One region of the Microlunatus capsulatus genome, then DNA from elsewhere that is predicted to be linked to it. Evidence: predicted binding sites of a transcription regulator. Region 1 holds the regulator's gene; the other holds the start of a gene.
What was found. Region 1 encodes HrcA, which represses chaperone genes, less so after heat shock. Its sites were predicted from a motif close to TTGGCACTCGNNNNNNNCGAGTGCCAA; they were not measured.
Positions count from the first base shown of each region.

Region 2: groES (co-chaperone GroES) is a predicted target of HrcA. The motif match lies at 5,805-5,831, and genes of this name have one in related genera.

Region 1 is NZ_JAGIOB010000001.1:972,622-983,224, reverse strand. It holds gene JOF54_RS04555 (acetamidase/formamidase family protein) at 1-126, shown strand, start outside; gene JOF54_RS04550 (DUF3097 domain-containing protein) at 173-1,036, opposite strand; gene JOF54_RS04545 (LON peptidase substrate-binding domain-containing protein) at 1,132-1,740, shown strand; gene JOF54_RS04540 (substrate-binding domain-containing protein) at 1,937-2,968, opposite strand; gene JOF54_RS04535 (MBL fold metallo-hydrolase) at 3,060-3,962, opposite strand; gene hrcA (heat-inducible transcriptional repressor HrcA) at 4,085-5,098, shown strand; gene dnaJ (molecular chaperone DnaJ) at 5,111-6,286, shown strand; gene JOF54_RS04520 (16S rRNA (uracil(1498)-N(3))-methyltransferase) at 6,318-7,049, shown strand; gene JOF54_RS04515 (MBL fold metallo-hydrolase) at 7,138-7,971, shown strand; gene JOF54_RS04510 (serine/threonine-protein kinase) at 8,080-9,705, shown strand; gene JOF54_RS04505 (DUF5709 domain-containing protein) at 9,767-10,216, shown strand; gene JOF54_RS04500 (PhoH family protein) at 10,577-10,603, shown strand, end outside.
Region 2 is NZ_JAGIOB010000001.1:1,537,387-1,547,989, forward strand. It holds gene JOF54_RS07045 (immune inhibitor A domain-containing protein) at 1-66, shown strand, start outside; gene JOF54_RS07050 (GuaB3 family IMP dehydrogenase-related protein) at 150-1,253, opposite strand; gene guaB (IMP dehydrogenase) at 1,309-2,796, opposite strand; gene shbA (RNA polymerase sigma factor ShbA) at 2,940-3,575, opposite strand; gene groL (chaperonin GroEL) at 3,756-5,372, opposite strand; gene groES (co-chaperone GroES) at 5,397-5,693, opposite strand; gene JOF54_RS07075 (metallophosphoesterase) at 5,913-7,274, opposite strand; gene JOF54_RS07080 (metallophosphoesterase) at 7,640-9,115, opposite strand; gene JOF54_RS07085 (class I SAM-dependent methyltransferase) at 9,261-10,454, opposite strand; gene tsaD (tRNA (adenosine(37)-N6)-threonylcarbamoyltransferase complex transferase subunit TsaD) at 10,489-10,603, opposite strand, start outside.

The DNA.
Region 1 (10,603 bases):
GGCATGGAGCGCGCGGTCGCCTACGCCTACCTCTCGGCGGCGGCGGACTTCGTCGTCTCCCAGGTCGTCGACCGGACGATGGGCGTGCACGCCGTCATCCCGAAGTCGCACTTCCCGCGCTCCTGAGACCACCGGGGGGCCGGCGGGGCGCCAGGAGCCCCGCCGGTCGTCCTCAGTCCTCGGGGACCGGGTGGTCCTGGGTGACGAAGTCGATGAGCTGCTCCACGGTCGTCAGCAGCGGCCGCTCCAGGTCGTTCCAGGAGCGGACCCGGCCGAGGATCATCTTCCAGGCGGCCGCGATGTCGGCCTGGTCGGCGTGCGGCAGCCGCAGCACCTCGCAGATGCCGTGCTTCCACTCGACGTCGCGCGGGATCTGCGGCCAGACCTTCAGGCCCACCCGCTCCGGCTTCACCGCCTGCCAGATGTCGACGTAGGGGTGGCCGAGCACCGAGACGTACCCGCCGCCGCGGCCGCGCTCGACCTGGGCGGCGATCCGGCTCTCCTTGCTCCCGGGGACCAGGTGGTCGACCAGCACGCCCAGCCGGCGGCCGCGCTCGGGCGCGAACTCCTCGACGATGGACGGCAGGTCGTCGATGCCGCCCAGGTACTCCACGACCACGCCGACGTGGCGCAGGTCCTCGCCCCAGATCCGCTCGACCAGCTCGGCGTCGTGCCGGCCCTCGACGTAGATCCGGCTGGGCAGCGCCACCTTCGCCCGCTCGGCCGGCCCGGCCACCGAGCCCGACGCCGTCCGCCGCGGGGCGCTCGTGCCCGCCCGGGCCGTCACGACGAGGGTCACCGGCCGGCCCTCGTCGAGGAAGCCCGGCCCCAGCGGGAAGCTGCGCAGCTTGCCGCGCCGGTCCTCCAGCACGACGATGCCGCGCTCCACCCGGACGACGGCGCCGACGAAGCCCGTCGTCGCGTCCTCCAGCACCTGGCCGGGCTTGACGGCCAGCTCGGTGCTCACCGGCTTGCCGGCCTTCTGCCAGCCGGTGGCCAGGACGTCGGTGCGGTAGCGGTCGGTCGGGGAGCTCACCGGCCGAGCGTAGGCGAGCCCCCGGCCCGGGCCCGGGAGCGAACCGCGGCGGTGCGCGGCTTGCCCTGCGGTGGTTGTCTGGCCTGGTGCCGGCGATGTCGATGTTCCCCCTCGGGTCCGTGCTCTTCCCCCACATGCCGCTCCGGCTGCGGGTGTTCGAGGAGCGCTACCTCGTCATGCTGTCCGAGCTGGTGGAGGCCGAGGACACCCGTTTCGGCGTCGTGCTCATCGAGCGCGGCTTCGAGGTCGGCGGCGGCGAGCACCGCTTCGGCGTGGGCACGACGGCCGACGTCGCCCAGATCGGCGCCGAGGACGGGGTCGTCGGCCTGGTGGCCCAGGGCACCGAGCGCTTCGAGGTCGAGACCTGGCTGGACGACGACCCCTACCCTCGCGCCGAGGTCCGCGTGCTGCCCGAGCTCGTCTGGGACGAGCGGCTGGAGCCCCTGCGCGCCGAGACCGAGCAGCTGGTGCGCCGCACGCTCGCCCAGGCCAGCGAGTTCTCCGAGAACGTCTGGCCGGCCGACGTCGAGCTGGCAGATGAGCCGGTGCCGGCGCTCTGGCAGCTGGCGGCCATCGCCCCGGTGACGGCGCTGGACCAGGTGAAGCTGCTGCGGTCGGAGTCGGCCGAGGCCCTGCTGCTCAGCCTCGTCGAGCTCACCCGCGACGCCGCCCTCGCATGGGAGACGCCCTGGCCGCTTGAATGACCTCGCTCCGCTCGGTCGCGGATCTCGCTCTGGCCCGGTGACTTGTCCGTCCCCCGGGCAGGACGAAGAGCGTGTCCTCCCCCGGGGACGGACAAGTCATCGGCGCGAGATCCGGGTGCCTGGCCGCCCCGGGTGCCGAGGTGACTCCCGCTCCCTGAGCCTGTCGAAGGGCCCGAGCGGAGCGAGGTCAGACAGCTCAGCGCGGAGCAGGCCCGGTCGAACCCCGCGGGACCAGGGAGATCGGCAGCACGACCTGCCGCGGCCCGGCCTCGGCGTCGACGAGCAGGCGGCCGACCAGGCGGCCGCGCTCGCGGATCGGCTGCTGCACCGTCGTCAGGTCGCGGGCGGCGGCGTCGGCGATGTCGTCGAAGCCGCAGACGGAGACCTGGCCGGGGACGTCGACGCCCAGCTCGGCGAGGGCGGTGAGCGCCCCCAGGGCCAGCACGTCGCTCAGGCCCACGACGGCCGTCGGGGGGTCGGGACGGGCCATCAGGGCCCGGGCGGCGGCCGCGCCGGACGCCAGCGCGTTGTGCCCGCCCGAGACCAGGGTGAGCCGGCCCGGCAGGCTCTGCTGCAGGCCGCGCAGCCGGGAGGCGTAGTCGAGGAAGGTGACCTCGGCCGGGTCGAGCTCGACGACCTCGCGGCCGGCGGGTGCGTTCCGCTCCACCAGCACGGCCACGTCGCGGTGGCCCAGCGCGGCCAGGTGCTCCCCGACCAGCACGCCGCCGCGCAGGTCGTCGATGGCGACCCAGGACGAGTCGGGGTCGTCGCGGATGTCGGTGCCGACGAAGCGGATGCCGCGGGCGCGGGCCAGCGCGGCCGCCGGGTGCTGCTCGGGCAGGCACATGATCGTCAGGGCGTCGATGCTGGCCCGCTGGATGGCCGTCACGTCCGGCTCGTTGTCGGAGAAGGACAGCGGCATCAGCAGCACGCTCGTCTGGTGCTGCTCCACCACCTCGCTGAGCCCGGTGAGGAACTCGACGGCGAAGGGGTCGGAGAAGGCGTAGGACAGCTGCTCGGTCAGCAGCACCCCGACCGCCCCCGACCGGCCCGACCGCAGGGTGCGGGCCGCGGCGTCGGGACCGGCGTAGCCGAGCTCGGCCGCTGTCGCGAGGATGCGCGCGCGCAGCTCCCCGGACAGCTGGTCGGGGCGGTTGTAGGCGTTCGAGACGGTCGCGGGGGAGACGCCCAGCGTCGCCGCCAGCGTCTTGACCGTCACCCGACCCATCGTCCGCCCCTCCCGTTCGCCGACCTGTCAGAACCGGTACCGGCTCTGACCGGCACCCAGTCTGACAACCCGGTGGGAGCCGCCGTGGTCCTCACGCGAGCGGCAACGTCGGGCGGGTGCCCTTGACGCCCCGGCCGGCCAGCGCGGCGTAGCCCGGCGCGACCGCGCCCGCCACGTGCTCGGCGGGGTAGGGCCAGCTGCCGCGGGCCAGCGCGTCGGCCTCGCCGACCCCGGACTCGACGAGGTGGGTGAGCTCCCCGGACACCGCGGCGACCCGGCCGCGGGTGCCGAAGACGAACTCGCGGTCGACGAGGTCGCCGTGCCCGGGGACGGCCCGGGTGCCGGCGGTCATCAGCCCGATGACGCCGTCGAGGGTGGCCCCCCAGGCGTGCGGCACGCTGTCCGGCCCCCACCAGGGGGCGGCCGTCTCCGGCGTCGGCGCGGACTCGACGAGGTCTCCGACGAACAGCAGGTCGGCGTCGGGGACCACGACGACGAGGTCGCCGTCGGTGTGCCCCGGACCCAGGTGCGCCACCTCGACCCGCCGGTCGCCGAGGTCGACCGCGACGGCGACGGCGATCTCGCGGGACGGCGGCACCAGCGCGGCCGGGTCCAGCCCGAGGGCCTGGGCGGCCTCGGCGGACGCGCGCGAGGCCAGGGCCGCGGGCAGGGTCTCGTGGCCGAGGGTCGCGACGTCGGCGAAGGCGGCCAGCCCGAAGGCGTGGTCGGAGTGCGCGTGGGTGACGACGACGCCCACCAGCGGCAGCGCGGTGACGTCCGCGACCGAGGCCCGCAGCGCGGCGCCCTGCTCCGGGCTCGACCCGGTGTCGACGAGCAGCGCGCCGGTCCGGCCCAGCACGAGCCCCAGGTTGACGCCCTCGGGCTCGGCGACGGCGACGAGCACCCCGTCCGCGACCTCGCGCCAGGGGCCGAGCGAGAACTGCGGACCGGGGGCGCCGTCGCGGGCCCGTCCTGCCGGGGGCTGCTGGTCCATCCCGCTAGACTGGCACTCTGGCCTTCCGAGTGCCAACCCGGCCCGACCGGGTGCGCCCGGGGCCACCACCACGACGAGGCACGGGCCGCGCCCGGGGCCGCCGACACGACAGAGGAGGGGACGTGGACGAACGCAAGCTCGAGGTGCTGCGCGCGATCGTGACCGACTACGTGTCCAGCCAGGAGCCGGTGGGCTCCAAGGCGCTCGTCGAGCGGCACGACCTCGGCGTCTCGCCCGCGACGGTCCGCAACGACATGGCCGCGCTGGAGGAGGAGGGCTACATCACCCAGCCCCACACCAGCGCCGGCCGGATCCCCACCGACAAGGGCTACCGGCTGTTCGTCGACCGGCTGGGCACCGTGAAGCCGCTGTCCCCGGCCGAGCAGAAGGCGATCCACACCTTCCTCTCCGGCGCCGCCGACCTCGACGACGTGCTGCTGCGCACCGTCCGGCTGCTCGCCCAGGTCACCCAGCAGGTGGCGATCGTCCAGTACCCGACGCTGAGCCACTCCACGGTGCGGCACGTCGAGGTGGTCTCCCTCTCCACCTCCCGGATGCTGCTCATCCTCATCACCTCCACCGGCCGCATCGAGCAGCGCGCCCTCGAGCTGCCCGACCACGACGCCGAGACCCTGGCCCAGCTGCGCGCCCAGCTCAACGCGGCGACCGTCGGCCACTCGTCCTCGGCCGCCGCGGCCCGGCTCAGCACGCTGACCGGGGAGCTGCCGCCCGAGCTCGGCGCGATCGGCCAGGCGGCCGTGGCCACCCTGCTGGAGATGCTGAGCAGCGAGGCGTCCAGCCGGATGGTCGTCGGCGGGATGCCGAACCTCACCCGCTACGGCGCCGAGTTCGAGACGACCGTCAAGCCGGTCCTCGAGGCGCTGGAGGAGCAGGTCGTGCTGCTCAAGCTGATGGGGGAGGCCACCACGGCCGACGCCGTCACCGTGCGCATCGGCCAGGAGAACCCGTACAAGGAACTACAGTCGACGTCGGTCGTCGCGAGCGGCTACGGCAGCCAGCTCGACATGTTCGCCACGCTGGGCGTCGTCGGACCCACCCGGATGGACTACCCCTCCACCATGGCCTCGGTGCGTGCCGTCGCCCGCTACGTAGGCCGTTTCCTCTCCGAAGGATGATCACCCCACACCATGAGCTCTGACTACTACGAGATCCTCGGCGTCGCGCGCGACGCGACGCCGGAGCAGATCAAGAAGGCCTACCGCCAGCTGGCGATGAAGCTGCACCCCGACGTGGCCACCGAGGCCGACGCCGGCGACAAGTTCAAGAAGGTCGCCGAGGCCTACGAGGTGCTCCAGGACCCCAAGAAGCGCGACCTCTACGACCGCGGCGGCGACCCGCTCGGCGGCGGGATGGGCGGCTTCGGCGGGGGCGGCGGCTTCGGCGGCCAGGCCGGTGGGTTCGACTTCACCAACCTCGTCGACGCCATGTTCGGCCAGCAGTCCAGCCGGGGCCCGCGCTCGCGCGTCCGCCGCGGCCAGGACGCGCTGGTCCGGCTCTCGCTGGAGCTGGCCGAGGCCGCCTTCGGCACCACCAAGCCCCTGCAGGTCGACACCGCCGTGCTCTGCCCCCGCTGCAGCGGCTCGGGCGCCATGGAGGGCTCCGAGCCCGAGACCTGCCGCACCTGCCACGGCCAGGGCGATGTCACCCACGTGCAGCGCTCGTTCATCGGCGACATCCGCACCACCCAGCCGTGCCCGACCTGCCGCGGCTACGGGACGGTCATCCCCGACCCGTGCGTCGAGTGCGCGGGCGACGGCCGGATCCGGTCCTCGCGGACCATCAACGTCAAGATCCCGGCCGGCGTCAGCACCGGCAACCGGATCCACCTGGCCTCCCACGGCGAGGTCGGCCCGGGCGGTGGCCCCGCCGGCGACCTCTACGTCGAGCTCTCGGTGGCCCAGCACGAGATCTTCCGGCGCGACGGCGACGACCTCGAGGTCGTCGTCAAGATCCCGATGACGGCGGCCGCCCTGGGCACCGAGGTGTCGGTGGCCACCTTGGAGGCCGACCTCGAGGACTCCGACGCCGACGACCGCAGCGTCCAGGTCGCGGTGCCGGCCGGCACCCAGTCCGGCACCCGGGTGGCGCTGGAGGGCAAGGGCGTGCCGCGCCTGCGCTCGAACGGCCGCGGCCAGATGGGCGTCACCCTCCTGGTCCAGACCCCGACCCGGCTCGACGAGGAGCAGCGCGAGCTGGTGCGCCAGCTCGCCGAGCTCCGCGGCGAGGACGGGCCCGAGGGCACCGTCCAGAAGCACGGCCGGGGTGTCTTCGGGCGCCTGCGGGACGCCTTCGCCGGGCAGTGACCGGGATGACGGGCCGGCCCGGGGGGACGCGGTGACCGCGCCCCTCTTCCTGCTGGAGAGCCTCGCCGACCCGCTGCCCGCGGTGGGCGCGACGCTCGAGCTCGGCGGGGACGAGGGCCGGCACGCCGCCGTCGTGCGCCGGATCGCGGCCGGCGAGCAGGTGCTGGTGGCCGACGGCCGCGGGCGCGGCGTCCGGGCCGAGGTCACCGCGGCGGCGAAGACCGGCCTGACGCTGCGGGTGCTGGAGCACCTCGCGGGCACCGGACGTCCGCTGCGCGTGGTCGTGGTCCAGGCCCTGGCCAAGGGCGACCGCTCCGAGCTCGCCGTGGAGATGCTCACCGAGGTGGGCGTCGACGAGATCTGGCCCTGGCAGGCCTCGCGCTCCATCGTCCGCTGGTCGGCCGAGCGCGGGGAGAAGTCGCTGGCGCGGTGGCGTTCCACCGCCCGCGAGGCCACCAAGCAGTCCCGACGGCTGGCGCAGCCGGACGTGCGGCCCGTGCTCAGCACGGCGCGGCTCGCCGCCGCGCTGGCCGGCGTCGACGTGGCGCTGGTGCTGCACGAGGACGCCACGACGGCGCTGCGCGAGGTCGCGCTGCCCGCGGAGGGGACCGTCGCCCTCGTCGTCGGGCCCGAGGGCGGCATCGCCCCCGAGGAGCTGGAGCGCTTCGCCGCGGCCGGCGCCCGCGCCGTCTCGGTCAGCGACGCCGTGCTGCGCACCTCCACCGCCGGCGTCGTCGCCGTCGCGGGCCTGCTGCTGCGCTGAGGCCTGGCGGGTGCCGCCGACCGGTGCCAGGCTGGCTCCCGGACGCGGGGCGCACCGGGCCCGGCGCCGACGCCCGAGGAGGAGCCCCGTGACCGTCTGGATCTGCCGCACCTGTGCCGTCGAGCACGCCGACACCGAGGTGCCGCCGACGGCCACCTGCGCGATCTGCAGCGACGAGCGGCAGTACGTCCGGCCCGAGGGCCAGCGCTGGACGACGCTGGAGGAGCTGCGGGCCGAGGGGCACCGCGGCCGCGTCGAGGAGGTCGAGCCCGGGCTGCACGGCATCACCGTCGAGCCGTCGGTGGGCATCGGCCAGCGGGCGCTGCTGGTCGCCACCCCGGGCGGCAACGTCCTCTGGGACCCCGTCGGCTACCTCGACGACGAGCTCGTCGCCGAGGTCCGCGCGCTGGGCGGCGTCGCGGCGGTCGCCTCCAGCCACCCCCACATGTTCGGCGCGCAGGTGGCGTGGTCGCGCCGCTTCGACGACGCCCCGGTCCTCGTGGTCGCCGCCGACGCCTCCTGGGTGCAGCGGCCCGACCCCGTCATCGAGCTGGTGCAGGAGACCGCCGAGCCCGTCCCCGGGGTGCGGCTCGTGCGCATCGGCGGGCACTTCCCGGGCAGCGCCGTCCTGCACCTGACCGGCCGCGACGGGCGCGGCGTGCTGCTGAGCGGCGACACCGTCGTCGGCACCCCGGACGAGCACTGGGTGGCCTTCCTGCGCAGCTACCCCAACAAGATCCCGCTCTCGGCCGCCGTCGTGGCCCGGGTGGCCGACCGCGTGCTGGCGCTGGACTTCGACCGGCTCTACGACAACGTCGGGGGCCGGGTGCGGCAGGACGCCGCAGCCCGGGTCCGCCGCTCGGCGGATCGCGTGGTCGCCTGGACGCGGGGCGACTTCGACCACCTCACGGGCACCGGCTGAGCCGGGTCCGGGAGGGCGGAGGGGCCGCGGGACCGCCGTCGCGTGCCGTAGTGTCGGGCCCTGCCGACGAGCGCCCGGACCGCAGGGCCGTCCGGGAGGGGGAGTCGCGTGAGCGTGCCGCAGGCCCTCGTCGCCGACCGCTACCGCCTGGTGGAGCGGGTCGGCTCGGGCGGCATGGGCGTGGTCTGGGAGGCCTGGGACGAGCGCCTCGAGCGCCGGGTGGCGCTCAAGCAGCTCCGCACCCACCCGGGCGTCAGCGAGGAGGAGGCCGAGCTCGCGAAGAACCGGGCGATGCGCGAGGCCCGGATCACCGCACGGCTGCACCACCGGCACGCCGTCCCCGTCTTCGACGTCGTCGAGCACGAGGGCCAGCCCTGCCTGATCATGCAGTTCGTCCCCTCGGTGCCGCTGTCCGGCGTGCTCAAGGAGGGCGGACCCCTGTCGCCGGCGGAGGCGGCGCGGCTCGGCGCCGAGGTCGCCTCGGCGCTCGCCGCCGCGCACCAGCTCGGGATCGTGCACCGCGACGTCAAGCCGGGCAACATCCTCGTCGCCGACGACGGCCACGCCCTGATCAGCGACTTCGGCATCTCCCACGCCCTGGGCGACGCCACCCTCACCTCGACCGGCCTGCTGCACGGCACGCCGGCCTACCTCGCCCCCGAGGTCGCCCGCGGCGCCAGCGCCAGCGAGGCCTCCGACGTGCACTCCCTCGGCGCCACGCTCTACGCCGCCCTGGAGGGCGAGCCGCCCTTCGGCACCGACCCCAACACCATCGCCCTGCTGCACCGGGTCGCGTCGGGGGAGCACCCGCCGCCCCGGCGCAGCGGTGCCCTCGCCCCGCTCGTCGAGCGGATGCTGGCCCGCGAGCCCGGCGACCGGCCCACCATGCGCGCGGTCGCCGACGAGCTCGCCGCCCTCGCGGCCGGCCCGTCGGCCGTCGCTGACGCGGACCCGGTGCCGCCGACGCTGCCGCTCGCGGCCGTGCCCGCCGTCGCCGCGGCCGACCCGACGCCGACCCGGGTGAGCGCGCCGGTGCCACCCGCGGACGTCGCCGCCCTCCCGCCCGCCGGACCGCCCGCCGGACCGGGGACCGGCCCCGACCGCCCCGGCCGTCGTCGCCCGCTGCTGCCGGTCCTGCTGGGCCTGGTCGCGGTGCTGGCCGTCGCGGCCCTGGCGTACACCCTGCTGCGCCCCGACGGCGGCGGCGTCGCCACCCCGCAGACCTCGACCTCCGGGACCGCCGCTCCCGCGCCGTCCGACGACGCGACGGCCAGTGCCGACCCGACACCCGGTCCCGAGCCGTCCAGCCCCGAGCCGTCGAGCCCGGAGCCGTCCAGCCCGGAGCCCTCGAGCCCCGCCCCCTCGCCCTCGCCCAGCTCCTCGACCTCGGCGAGCCCGGACGACGACCAGCCCAGCGCCGCCGAGCTGGCCGCCGCCGTCACGACCTACTACGGGCTGGTCCCCGACGACACCGACGAGGCCTGGGGGCTGCTCACGCGGCGCTACCAGACCGGCACCACGGGCGGTCGCGACGCCTACGAGGACTTCTGGGACGGGATCGAGGAGGTCAGGGTCAGCCAGGCCCGCGGGACCGCCCCCGACGGCGCCGAGGCCACGGTCACCTACACCTACGACGACGACCGGGTCGTCCGCGAGCGCACGTCCTTCCGGTTGGTGGAGCAGGGCGGCGTGCTCAAGATCGACGACTCGACGGTCATCAGCTCGACCGGCTGAGCCCGGTGGGCTGCGGGCGGGCTGCGCCGTCGGCCCCGCGGCGGCGTGGCAGGGTAGAGCCATGAGCGACATGACCCAGTCCTACGAGCAGACCCCGGACCGGGAGGAGCAGCTCGACCAGGACCAGCTGCAGTCCCAGACGAACCTCGAGGAGCGCGGCGTCGACGACGCCCTCGACGAGGGCTACTCCCCGCCGGAGAAGCCGTCGGTGCTGATGCGGGAGGGCGAGCACGACAGCCTGGACGCGCGGCTGTCGGAGGAGGTCCCCGAGCCCGACCCCTACGCCGAGACCGACCAGGAGAAGGGTCTCGACGACGGCGTCTCCGACGAGTCCGACTTCCTCGACACCGAGACCGGTGACGAGCGCGCCGGCCGCCTGATGGACACCAACGAGGGCATCGGCCCCGACGACGAGGGCGACCTGCTCGCCGTCGACGCCGGCATCGACGCGGGCGCCGCCAGCGCCGAGGAGGCGGCCATGCACATCGTCCCCGAGGACGACGAGCGCTGACCCACCACGCCGGCCCGGATCCCGCGGCCTGAGCCCCACCCGCGGCCTGAGCCCCACCTCGCGCTCTGAGCCCATCCCGCGGCCTGAGCACACCCCCGCGGCCTGAGCCCGTCGAAGGCCCTTCGACAGGCTCAGGGCGCGGTCCGCGTGGGCGCGTCGGGAACCGGGACCGACGAGATCTCCGGGAATCTTGGGGCCCGCACAGGGGTTCACTAGGATGGTCACGACCACCCACGTGGGCTGCGACGTCAGCCCGCCCACCACCGAGGACACCCCCTGAGCAGAACAGACAGCCCGGCCCGGAACGACGACCCGTCCCAGCCCCGCCCCCTCGGCGCCGCACGGCCCGAGGAGCCCGCGATGGACGAGATCCGCCGGGTGACCGTG
Region 2 (10,603 bases), 560 kb from region 1:
GGCACGAGCACGAAGGTCTCCCCGACCGCCACGCTCACCAGCGCTCGCGAGGCGGCGCGCGACTGACCGCCTGACCCACCCCCGCACGACAGCGACGGGCGCCACCGGACTCCGGTGGCGCCCGTCGCTGCGTGCGGGTGGCGGCGTCCTCAGCCGACGACGATCTCCACCCGCTGGAACTCCTTGACGTCGGTGTAGCCGGTGGTGGCCATGGCCTTGCGCAGGGCGCCGGCGAGGTTCATCGTCCCGTCGGGCACCGTCGAGGGCCCCAGCAGGATCTGCTCCAGGGTGCCGACGGTCTCGAAGTGGGCGCGCTCGCCGCGCGGCAGGGTGGCGTGCCAGGCCTCGGGGCCCCAGTGGAAGCCGTGCCCGGGCGCCTCGACGGCCTTGGCCAGCGGCGAGCCGACCATCACGGCGTCGGCCCCGCAGGCGACGGCCTTCGCGATGTCGCCCGAGCGGTTGACCGAGCCGTCGGCGATGACGTGGACGTAGCGGCCGCCGGACTCGTCGAGGTAGTCGCGGCGGGCGGCGGCGACGTCGGAGACGGCCGAGGCCATCGGCACCGCGACGCCCAGCACGGAGCGGGTGGTGGACGCCGCTCCCCCGCCGAAGCCGACGAGCACGCCGGCCGCGCCGGTGCGCATCAGGTGCAGCGCCGCCTGGTAGGTGGCGCAGCCGCCGACGATCACGGGGACGTCGAGGTCGTAGATGAACTGCTTGAGGTTCAGCGGCTCGCTGGCCGAGGACACGTGCTCGGCCGAGACCGTCGTGCCGCGGATGACGAAGAAGTCCACCCCGGAGTCGACGACGGCGCGGGCGTAGGCCGCCGTGTTCTGGGGCGAGAGGGCTCCGGCCGCGGGGACGCCGGCAGCGCGGATCTCGGCCACCCGGGCCCCGATCAGCTCCTCCTTGATGGGCTCGGCGTAGAGCTCCTGCATCCGCCGGGTGGCCTGCACCGGGTCGGCGATCGAGGCGATCTCCTCCAGGCAGGGCTGCGGGTCCTCGTAGCGGGTCCACAGGCCCTCGAGGTTGAGCACGCCGAGCCCGCCGAGCCGGCCGACGGCGATGGCCGTGGCCGGCGACATGACCGAGTCCATCGGTGCCGCGATCAGGGGGAAGGCGAAGGTCTGGGCGTCGATCCGCCAGCTCATCGACACCTCCTCCTCGCCGCGGGTGCGCCGCGACGGGACGATCGTGATGTCGTCGAACGCGAACGCCTGCTGCGCGCGCTTGCTGAGGCCGATCTCGAACATGGTGGGAGCCTTCCCCGTGCTGGGTCTGCGGTGGCCGTGCGGGAGCGGGTCGGTCTCAGCCGGCGTAGTTCGGGGCCTCGACGGTCATCTGGATGTCGTGCGGGTGCGACTCGCGGAGCCCTGCCGAGGTGATCCGGACGAAGGACCCGCGCTCCTGGAGCTCGGGGATGGTCGCCGCACCGGTGTAGAACATCGACTGCCGCAGCCCGCCGACCAGCTGGTAGGCGACGGCCGCGAGCGGGCCGCGGTAGGGCACCTGGCCCTCGATGCCCTCGGCGATCAGCTGGGAGTCCGAGGTCACGTCGCCCTGGAAGTAGCGGTCCTTGGAGTAGGAGGCGCTGCGGCCCCGGGAGGCCATCGCCCCCATCGAGCCCATCCCGCGGTAGCTCTTGAACTGCTTGCCGTTGAGGAACATGAGCTCGCCGGGGCTCTCGTCGCAGCCCGCGAGCAGCGAGCCGAGCATCACGGTGTCGGCGCCGGCGACCAGGGCCTTGGCGATGTCGCCGGAGTACTGGAGGCCGCCGTCGCCGATCAGCGGGACGCCGGCGGGCCGGCAGGCGCGGGACGCGTTGTGGATGGCGGTCACCTGGGGGACGCCGACGCCGGCGACCACCCGGGTGGTGCAGATCGAGCCGGGCCCGACGCCGACCTTCACCCCGTCCACGCCAGCCTCGACGAGGGCCTTGGCGCCGGCGTAGGTGGCGACGTTGCCGCCCACCACGTCGACGTCGGCGGCGGCCTTCTCGGCCTTGAGCCGGCGGACCATGTCGATGACGCCCTGGGAGTGCCCGTGCGCGGTGTCGACGACCAGCAGGTCGACGCCCTCCTCGATCAGCGACATCGCCCGCTTCCAGGCGTCGCCGAAGAAGCCGACGGCCGCGCCGACGCGCAGCCGGCCCTGGTCGTCCTTGGAGGCGTCGGGGTACTGGTCGGACTTCACGAAGTCCTTGAGGGTGATCAGGCCCTTGAGCCGGCCGCGCTCGTCGACCAGCGGGAGCTTCTCGATCTTGTGCGCCGCCAGCAGCGACATCGCGTCCTCGCCGCTGATCCCGACGGGGCCGGTCACCAGGGGCATCTTCGTCATCACGTCGCCGACCAGGCGGGCCGGGTCGCTCTCGAAGCGCATGTCGCGGTTGGTGACGATGCCCAGCAGGGTCATGTCGCGGTCGACGACCGGGACGCCGGAGATCCGGAAGCGGCCGCACATGGCGTCGGCCTCCCCGATCGTGGCGTCGGGGGCGATGGTGATGGGCTCGTCGACCATCCCGGCCTCGGAGCGCTTGACCACGTCGACCTGGTGGGCCTGGTCCTCGATGGAGAGGTTGCGGTGGATGATCCCGAGCCCGCCCTGGCGCGCGATCGCCACGGCCATCCGGGCCTCGGTGACGGTGTCCATCGGCGAGGAGACCAGGGGCACCTTGACGCTGATCCGCTTGGAGACACGGGACTCCGTGCGCACCTGGGACGGGATGATGTCGCTCTCGGACGGCTGCAGCAGGACGTCGTCGAACGTCAGGCCGAGCGTCGCGAAGGGTTCGGGCACACCAGCAGCACTGAGACCGGGAGACGAGGACACGGGCCTGGGCCTTTCACGCGGAACGGAGTGCCCATGCTAGCCGAGCGGGCCCGGACCGCCCGCCGTGACCAGCACCGCCGGGAGCCGGTCGGACCGGCCCGCGGGCGGGCTCAGAAGCCGGCGGCGAGCCCCAGCTCGACCGGGGGCGGCGCGGGTCGCAGGAAGCCGGCGAACAGCTCGCGGTGCTCCTCGGAGTCCTCCACCAGGTGCCGTAGCTTGGCCACCCCGCGGTGCTGGGCCACCCGCACGGCGTTGGCCGTCATCCCCAGCCGCTGCCCCACGGCCTCGGCGCTGAGCCCGCCGGCGCGCAGCAGCAGCACCTGCTGGGTGCGCGCGGGGAGCCGGCCCAGCAGCTCGGCCGCGGCCCGCACCCCGGCGGCCGAGACCGCCTGCTCCTCCGGCGTCGGGGACGGCTCGGTCTGGTCGGGCACCTCCTCGACCGGCACGGCCGAGCGGCGGAAACCCCGCTGGGCGTCGGCGACCTTGTGCGCGGCGATGCCGTAGACGAAGGCGGCGAAGGGTGCGCCCTGGCGCTGGTAGCGCGGCAGCACGTCGAGCACCGCGACGCAGGTCTCCTGGGCCACGTCGTCGGCGGCCTCCAGACCGCCGGCGTAGCTGCGCAGCCGTGAGCGGCAGTACCGCAGCACCAGCGGCCGCACGGCGGACAGCAGCGCGTGCAGCGCCACCTCGTCGCCGGACTGCGCCCGGGCGACGAGCGCCGGGTCGAACGGGTCGTGATCGGTCACCCTACGTACCCCCTGTCGTCCCCGAGAGAGAGCCACCTGCTGCGCGCCACTGTTGCAGACGGTGCGGGGCGCCACAAGCGGGACGGCGCGCCGCCCGGGAACGCCACGAGGGCCCTCCCCTGCCGGGAAGGGCCCTCGCGGGTCGTGCGGGTCGTGCTGGGTCGTGCCGGTCCTGCTGGGTCAGTGGCTGTGGCCGTGACCGCCGGCAGCCGCCGGCTCCTCGTCCTCGGGCTTCTCCACCACGAGGGTCTCCGTGGTGAGCAGCAGCGAGGCGATGGACGCCGCGTTGGCCAGGGCCGAACGCGTGACCTTGACGGGGTCGATGACCCCGGCCGCGATCAGGTCGATGTACTCACCGGTGGCGGCGTTGTAACCGCTGCCCGGCTGCATCTCGGCGACCTTGGAGGTGACGACGTAGCCGGGCTCGCCGCCGTTCTCGGCGATCCAGCGCAGCGGCTCGACCGCGGACTTGCGGACGATGGCGACGCCGGTCCGCTCGTCACCGGTGAGGCCGAGGTCGCCCTTGAGCGCCTCCGCCGCGTGGATGAGGGCGGAGCCGCCACCGGCGACGATGCCCTCCTCGATCGCGGCGCGCGTCGCGGAGACGGCGTCCTCGATCCGGTGCTTCTTCTCCTTGAGCTCGACCTCGGTGGCCGCGCCGACCTTGATGACGCAGACGCCGCCGGCGAGCTTGGCGACCCGCTCCTGCAGCTTCTCGCGGTCCCAGTCGGAGTCGGTGCGCTCGATCTCGGCCTGCAGCTGCGCGACGCGCGCCTTGACCTCGTCGGAGCTGCCCGCGCCGTCGACGATCGTGGTGTTGTCCTTGGTGACCACGACGCGCCGGGCACGGCCCAGCACCTCGAGGCCGACCTGGTCGAGCTTGAGCCCGACCTCGGGCGCCACGACCTGACCACCGGTGAGGGTGGCGATGTCCTCCAGCATGGCCTTCCGGCGGTCGCCGAAGGCCGGGGCCTTGACGGCCACGGAGGTGAAGGTGCCGCGGATCTTGTTCACCACCAGGGTGGACAGGGCCTCGCCGTCGACGTCCTCGGCCACGATGAACAGCGTGCCGGAGGCGCCGATGACCTTCTCGAGCAGCGGCAGCAGCTCGGTCATCGAGGAGATCTTGCCCGAGTTGATGAGGATGTAGGGGTCGTCCAGGACGGCCTCCATCCGCTCGGCGTCGGTCACGAAGTACGGCGAGAGGTAGCCCTTGTCGAACTGCATGCCCTCGGTGAACTCGAGCTCGGTGCCCATCGTGTTGGACTCGTCGACGGTGATGACGCCGTCCTTGCCGACCTTGTCGAAGGCGTCGGCGATGAGCTCGCCGATGACCTCGTCGCGGGCGGAGATGGTGGCGACGCTCGCCATGTCGGAGGTGGTCTGCACCTCGCGGGCGTTCTCGCGCAGGCGCTCGACGACGGCCTCCACGGCCTTGTCGATGCCGCGCTTGAGGCCGATCGGGTTGGCCCCGGACGCGACGGCCTTGAGGCCCTCGTGCACCAGCGCCTGGGCGAGCACCGTGGCCGTCGTCGTGCCGTCACCGGCGACGTCGTTGGTCTTGGTGGCGACCTCCTTGGCGAGCTGCGCGCCGAGGTTCTCGTAGGGGTCGTCGAGCTCGACCTCACGGGCGACGGTCACGCCGTCGTTCGTGATGGTGGGGGCGCCCCACTTCTTGTCGAGGACCACGTAGCGGCCCTTCGGGCCGAGCGTGACCTTCACGGTGTTCGCGAGGGTGTCGACGCCGCGCTCGAGCGAGCGACGGGCCTCCTCGTCGAACTGGAGGATCTTTGCCATGGTCTGTTCCTCTGCTCGGCTCTACTACTTGGAGACGACGGCGAGGATGTCGCGCGCGTTCAGGAGCAGGAGCTCCTTGCCGTCGTACTTCACCTCGGTGCCGCCGTACTTGCTGAAGATGACGACGTCACCCTCGGCGACGTCGAGGGGCACGCGGTTGCCGTTGTCGTCGACGCGGCCGGGCCCGGTCGCGATGACCTTGCCCTCCTGCGGCTTCTCCTTGGCGGTGTCCGGGATGACCAGGCCGGAGGCGGTGGTCTGCTCTGCTTCGAGCGGCTGAACGAGGATGCGGTCCTCGAGCGGCTTGATCGTGGTGGCCACGTCCAAACCCCTTTCACGAGTGTGTGGGATGTTCAGGAGGAGCGGTCAGGACGTCGTCGCGGTGCCGTCCCGTCCGTTGGCACACTCCGGGGGAGAGTGCCAGTGGCGAGATTAGCACTCGCCCTGGTGGAGTGCCAGCACCGGGGACGACGAACGGGCCGGCTCCCGCAGGAGCCGACCCGTCGGGTCGTCGGTGGCCGCGGGGTGCGGCCGGGGGGCTCAGCGCACGAACTGCACGCCGGTGAGGGTCTGGCTGTACGTGCCCCAGGTGGTGCCCGTCAGCGGGGCGTAGATCCGGGTCTTGACCGTGCCGTTGGCCGGGTCGACGTCGAACATCCGCACCGGGTTGGTGACCGGGTCGTGCATGGTGGTGAGGAACGAGTAGATCTTGTTGCCGTTCCGACCGGTGTCCACGCGGGCCCGCTGCGCGAGGCCGACGTGCCCGGAGAACACCATCTTGATGTTCGGGTACTGGCTGACCAGCTGGTCGAACAGCTGCTGGCCGCTGGTGTCGCCGTAGCCCTGGTTGCTGCCGTCGATCCCGCCGCCGCCGTTCTGGTAGCTGTGGGTCGAGATCAGCACGTTGTGGTCGGGGTGGGCCGCGACGACCTTCTTGGCCCACGCCACCACGCCCGGGCGGGGGCAGAACTCCAGGCTCAGCACCATCCACTTCAGCCCGCCCGCGGTGTGGGTGGTGAAGACGTTGTCGACCTTGCCCGACTCGTAGGCGCCCGCCACCGAGCCGAAGTCGCTCGCCTTGAAGTAGCTGTTGAGCGTCGTGGTGTCGCGCTGCAGGCGGTAGGTGTTCTTGGGGTCCCGCGCGCTGCCGCCCACGCCGGTGGCCATCGTGTCGTGGTTGCCGACCGAGACGGTGTAGGGGACGCCCGCGTCCTCCAGGACGTCCATCGACCTCTTGGCCGCGGCCATCTGGCGGTGGTCGGGGGTGTCCCAGTTGACCAGGTCGCCGGTCTGGGCGACGAAGGCCAGGTTCTTCTGCTTGACCAGCCACTGGTTGCGGTTGGTCAGCCGCGGGTCGCCGCTGACGAGCACCTCGTTCTGCGTGTCCGGGACGACGGCGAAGCTGAACGCGCCGTTGGACACCGGGCTCGTCACCGGCGGCTTGGCCGGGGTGGGCGGCGGCGGGGCCGGCGTGGTGGGCGGCGGAGCACTGGTGGTGCCGGCCGGCGCCGCGTAGAAGGCGACGTTCTCGTACTTCCAGCCGGCCGCGAGCAGCGCGGACCGGTCGGCCGCACCCGCGGCGAGACGGTGCCGGGTGCCCTTGCGGAAGCGCTCGACGGGCTGCAGGCAGTCCGCCTTCACCTTCGAGACGTAGAACGTCGTGCCCTGGTCGCGGTAGCCGAACAGCTTCGCGGCCGAGACCAGCTCGGTGGTCGAGCGGGTGAAGATGTAGTCCTGCGGCAGGGAGCGGTACATCCGCTTGACCGCGACCAGCCCCGGACCCGGCTCGGTGGACGCCTTGAAGGAGACGCCCTGGTTGTCGGTGAACCCGGCGGCGGCGGCCTTGGTGGCCTCACCCGCCCACGGGGTCGTCAGGCTCGCGCCGTTGGACGGCTTGACCACCGTGTAGACCGGGTCGTCGAACGCCGAGCAGCTCGGTGCGGTGGTGGTCGGTGCGGCCGCGGCGGTCGTCGCCGGTGCCAGTGCGAACGTGGTGGTGACCAGCAGTCCTGCGGTCCCGGCTGCAGCGACGGAACGGACCCTGGCTGATCTGGTTGGTGCTTGCTGCATGTGATCGGGCTCCTAGTTGAAGAGTGCCCCCCCGAACGACTCGCCCGAAGCATAACGAAGAAGTCACGAAACGATGCACGCGCGATAACGGTCAGCGCTCGCGCGGGCCCCGGTCGGTGGTGCTGGGGGGCCCGCCACGCCTGCGGGGCGCCCCGGGACGGCGTGAGGTGTGGCCAACCTCACGCCGCCCCGGGGGCTCAGCGCACCCAGGAGACGCCGCGCACCGTGCTCGCGTAGCCGGCTCCGGTGTAGGTCTTCCGCGTCCAGGGGGCGTAGACCTTCGTCCGCAGCGTCCCGGCCTGCGTGTCGACCTCCACCAGCCGGACGGGGTTGGTCGTGTCGCTGTGCATCGCCAGCAGGTAGGAGTCGACCCGGTTGCCGTTCACCCCGCGGTCGACGCGGTGCTTGGCCGTGCCCACGTGGCCCGAGAAGACCATCCGGACGTTGGCGTAGCGCCCGACGAGGTGGTCGAACAAGTACTGCCCGGTGGTGTCGCCGTAGCCGCCCCGGGTCTGGTTGATGCCGCCCTTGCCGGTCAGGTAGGAGTGGGTCAGCACGATCACGTTGTGCTTCGGGTGGGTGCGGACGACCTCCCCCGCCCAGGACACGACGGACGTCCGCGGCCACAGCTCGAGGTTGAGCACGAGCCAGCTCGCGCCGCCGGCGGTGAACACGTGGTACGTGTTGTCGACCTTGCCGGCCTCGTAGGCGCCCTCCTGGTCCAGCGGGCCGGTGCCCAGGTAGCGGTTGAAGGTCGTCGTCCGGCGGAAGAGCACCCGGGTCCGGGCGGCGTCGCAGGCGCTGCCGCCGGGGCAGGTGGCCGCGGTGTCGTGGTTGCCGATGCTCAGCGAGGTCGGCACGCCGGCGTCGACGAGCGGCGCCAGCCCGGCGGCCGCCCGGCGGTACTGGGCGTGGTCGGAGGTGTCCCAGTTGACGACGTCCCCGGTGTGGCTGACGAAGCGGAGGTCGAGCTCGTCGCGCTGGTCCACCAGCCAGCGGCTGCGCTGGGCCAGGCGACCGTCGCCGGCCTTCAGCACCTCCTGCTGGGTGTCGGGCATGACGGCGATGCTGAACCGGGGGTCGACCGGCGCCTTCCGCAGGTAGAAGCGCACCCCCTCCTCCCGCCAGCCGGTGGCGGCGAGCGCCGCACGGTCCGCCGCGCTGGTCACGTAGCGGTGGGTGCCGCCCTTGTGGTAGCTGGTGACCCCCACCAGGCAGCTGCGCGCGACGGGGCTGGCCCAGAACGCCACGCCCTGGTCGGTGTAGCCCAGCGCGCTCACGGCGCGCCGGATCTCCGCGGCCTTCGTGCTGTAGAAGTAGTTGCCGCCGCGGGCGGACCGGTACAGCCGGTGCACCGCCACCAGGCCCGCGGCCTTCCGCGCTCCCGCCCGCACCGAGGTGTCGCGGACGGAGGTGTAGCCGGCGGCCTCGGCCTTCGTCGCGGCGGCCGCGGACGTGGTGAGCAGGCTGGCCTGGGTGGTGGGGCTGACACGCTCGCGCACGGTCGCGCCGAGGGCGGAGCAGGTGGGCGCCGCGGCCGCGGCGGCGGGCAGCGCGCCCGGGGTCGAGGACGAGCTGGTGAGGGCGGGCAGGCCGACGACGGCCAGGGCGAGCGCGAGAGCCGCAGCGCCGGGCCTCACCGCGCTCCGCGGTCGCAGGGACGAGACGTGCATGGCGGTTCTCCGCTCGCAGCCGGGGAGGGTGGTGCGCGTACCGTAACCGCTGGTTCTCAGCCTGCCCTCATCTGCAAAGGCCCGCACACGTGGCTCGTGAGCGGGATCACAGGCGCTGCGTGACCGGTCTCACACCACGGCTGTCTCAGGCGGTCCTCAGGCGACGGACGACCAGGGCGACGGCGCCGTCGGGGGTGCGCGACAGGACCAGGGTGGCCGCGCCCGGGCCCCGGGGGGCGAGCCGCCGGCGGAGCACGGCCGGGTCGACGTCGACCCCGCGCTTCTTGATCTCCAGCGTGCCCACCGCGTGCTCGCGCACCCACCGGCGCAGCGCCTTCTCCCCCGCGCCCAGCACCTCGAGCACCTCGAAGGCCGTGGCGAACGGCGTCGGGGTGAGGTCGTCGCCGGTGAGGTAGGCGATCTCCGCGTCCAGCAGGTGGGCCCCCAGCCGGCGGCCCAGCGGGGCGACGCCGCGGGCCCGGATGACCGCGCCGTCGGGCTCGTAGAGGTAGCGGCCGACCGGTCCCACCGGCAGCGGCTCCGCGGGCCGGCCGGGCGCGGGCCGCGGCACCTCCAGCCGGGCCACCTCCTCCGACGACCCGGCCAGCAGGGTGGCGACGTCGACGCCCGCCCGGGCCCCGGGGCCGGCCCACAGACCGACCTCGACGGTGCCGCCGTCGTGGGTCACCCACTCGGCCTCGGCGCCGGGGGGCACCAGGGTGTGCGGCAGGGCGGGTCCGAGCTTGACCCCGGCCACCCGGTCCCCGGCCAGCAGTGCCGTGACGAGGTCCCAGGACGGGCTGAAGTCGGCGGCCCGCCAGAGCCGGCCGCTGCCGGTGCGGCGGGCCGGGTCGCAGAAGGCGGCGGTGCCCGGGGTGAGCAGCTCGGCGGCGACCTCCTCCGCGTCGGCGCAGAGCACCCGGCCCCGCTCCCCCAGGTTGGCCGCGGCCACCGCCGCCGTGCCCGGGTCGCGCTCGACGGCCACCACCTCCAGGCCGGCGTCGGCGAAGGCCAGCGCGTCGGTGCCGATGCCGCAGCCGAGGTCCACCACCCGGGTGGCGCCGGCGGCCACCAGCCGCGCGGCGTGGTGGGCGGCGACGGCCGGCCGGGTCGCCTGCTCCAGCCCGTCGCGGGTGTAGAAGAGCGTGGTGGCCCGCTCGCCGAACTTCGTCCGGGCCCGGCGGCGCAGCGACGCCTGGTGCAGGGCGGCCGCGGCGACCTCGGGACCGTGCGCGGCCCGCAGCCGGGTGGCGGCGGCCAGCCCGTCGGGGTCCGGCTCGGCCGCGGCGTCCGCGAGCGCCTCGGGGGTCAGCCCGAAGGGCAGGGCGGGTGCGCTCACCCCGGCATCATCCCCCGGGGCGGACGGCGCGGCCCTACAGCAGGATGGTCTCGACCGGCAGCGAGGAGTCGGCGCCGATGTCCAGGGACGACGGCCGGCCGCCGGCGCTGACCACCGCGGAGCCCAGCACCGCGATCATGGCGCCGTTG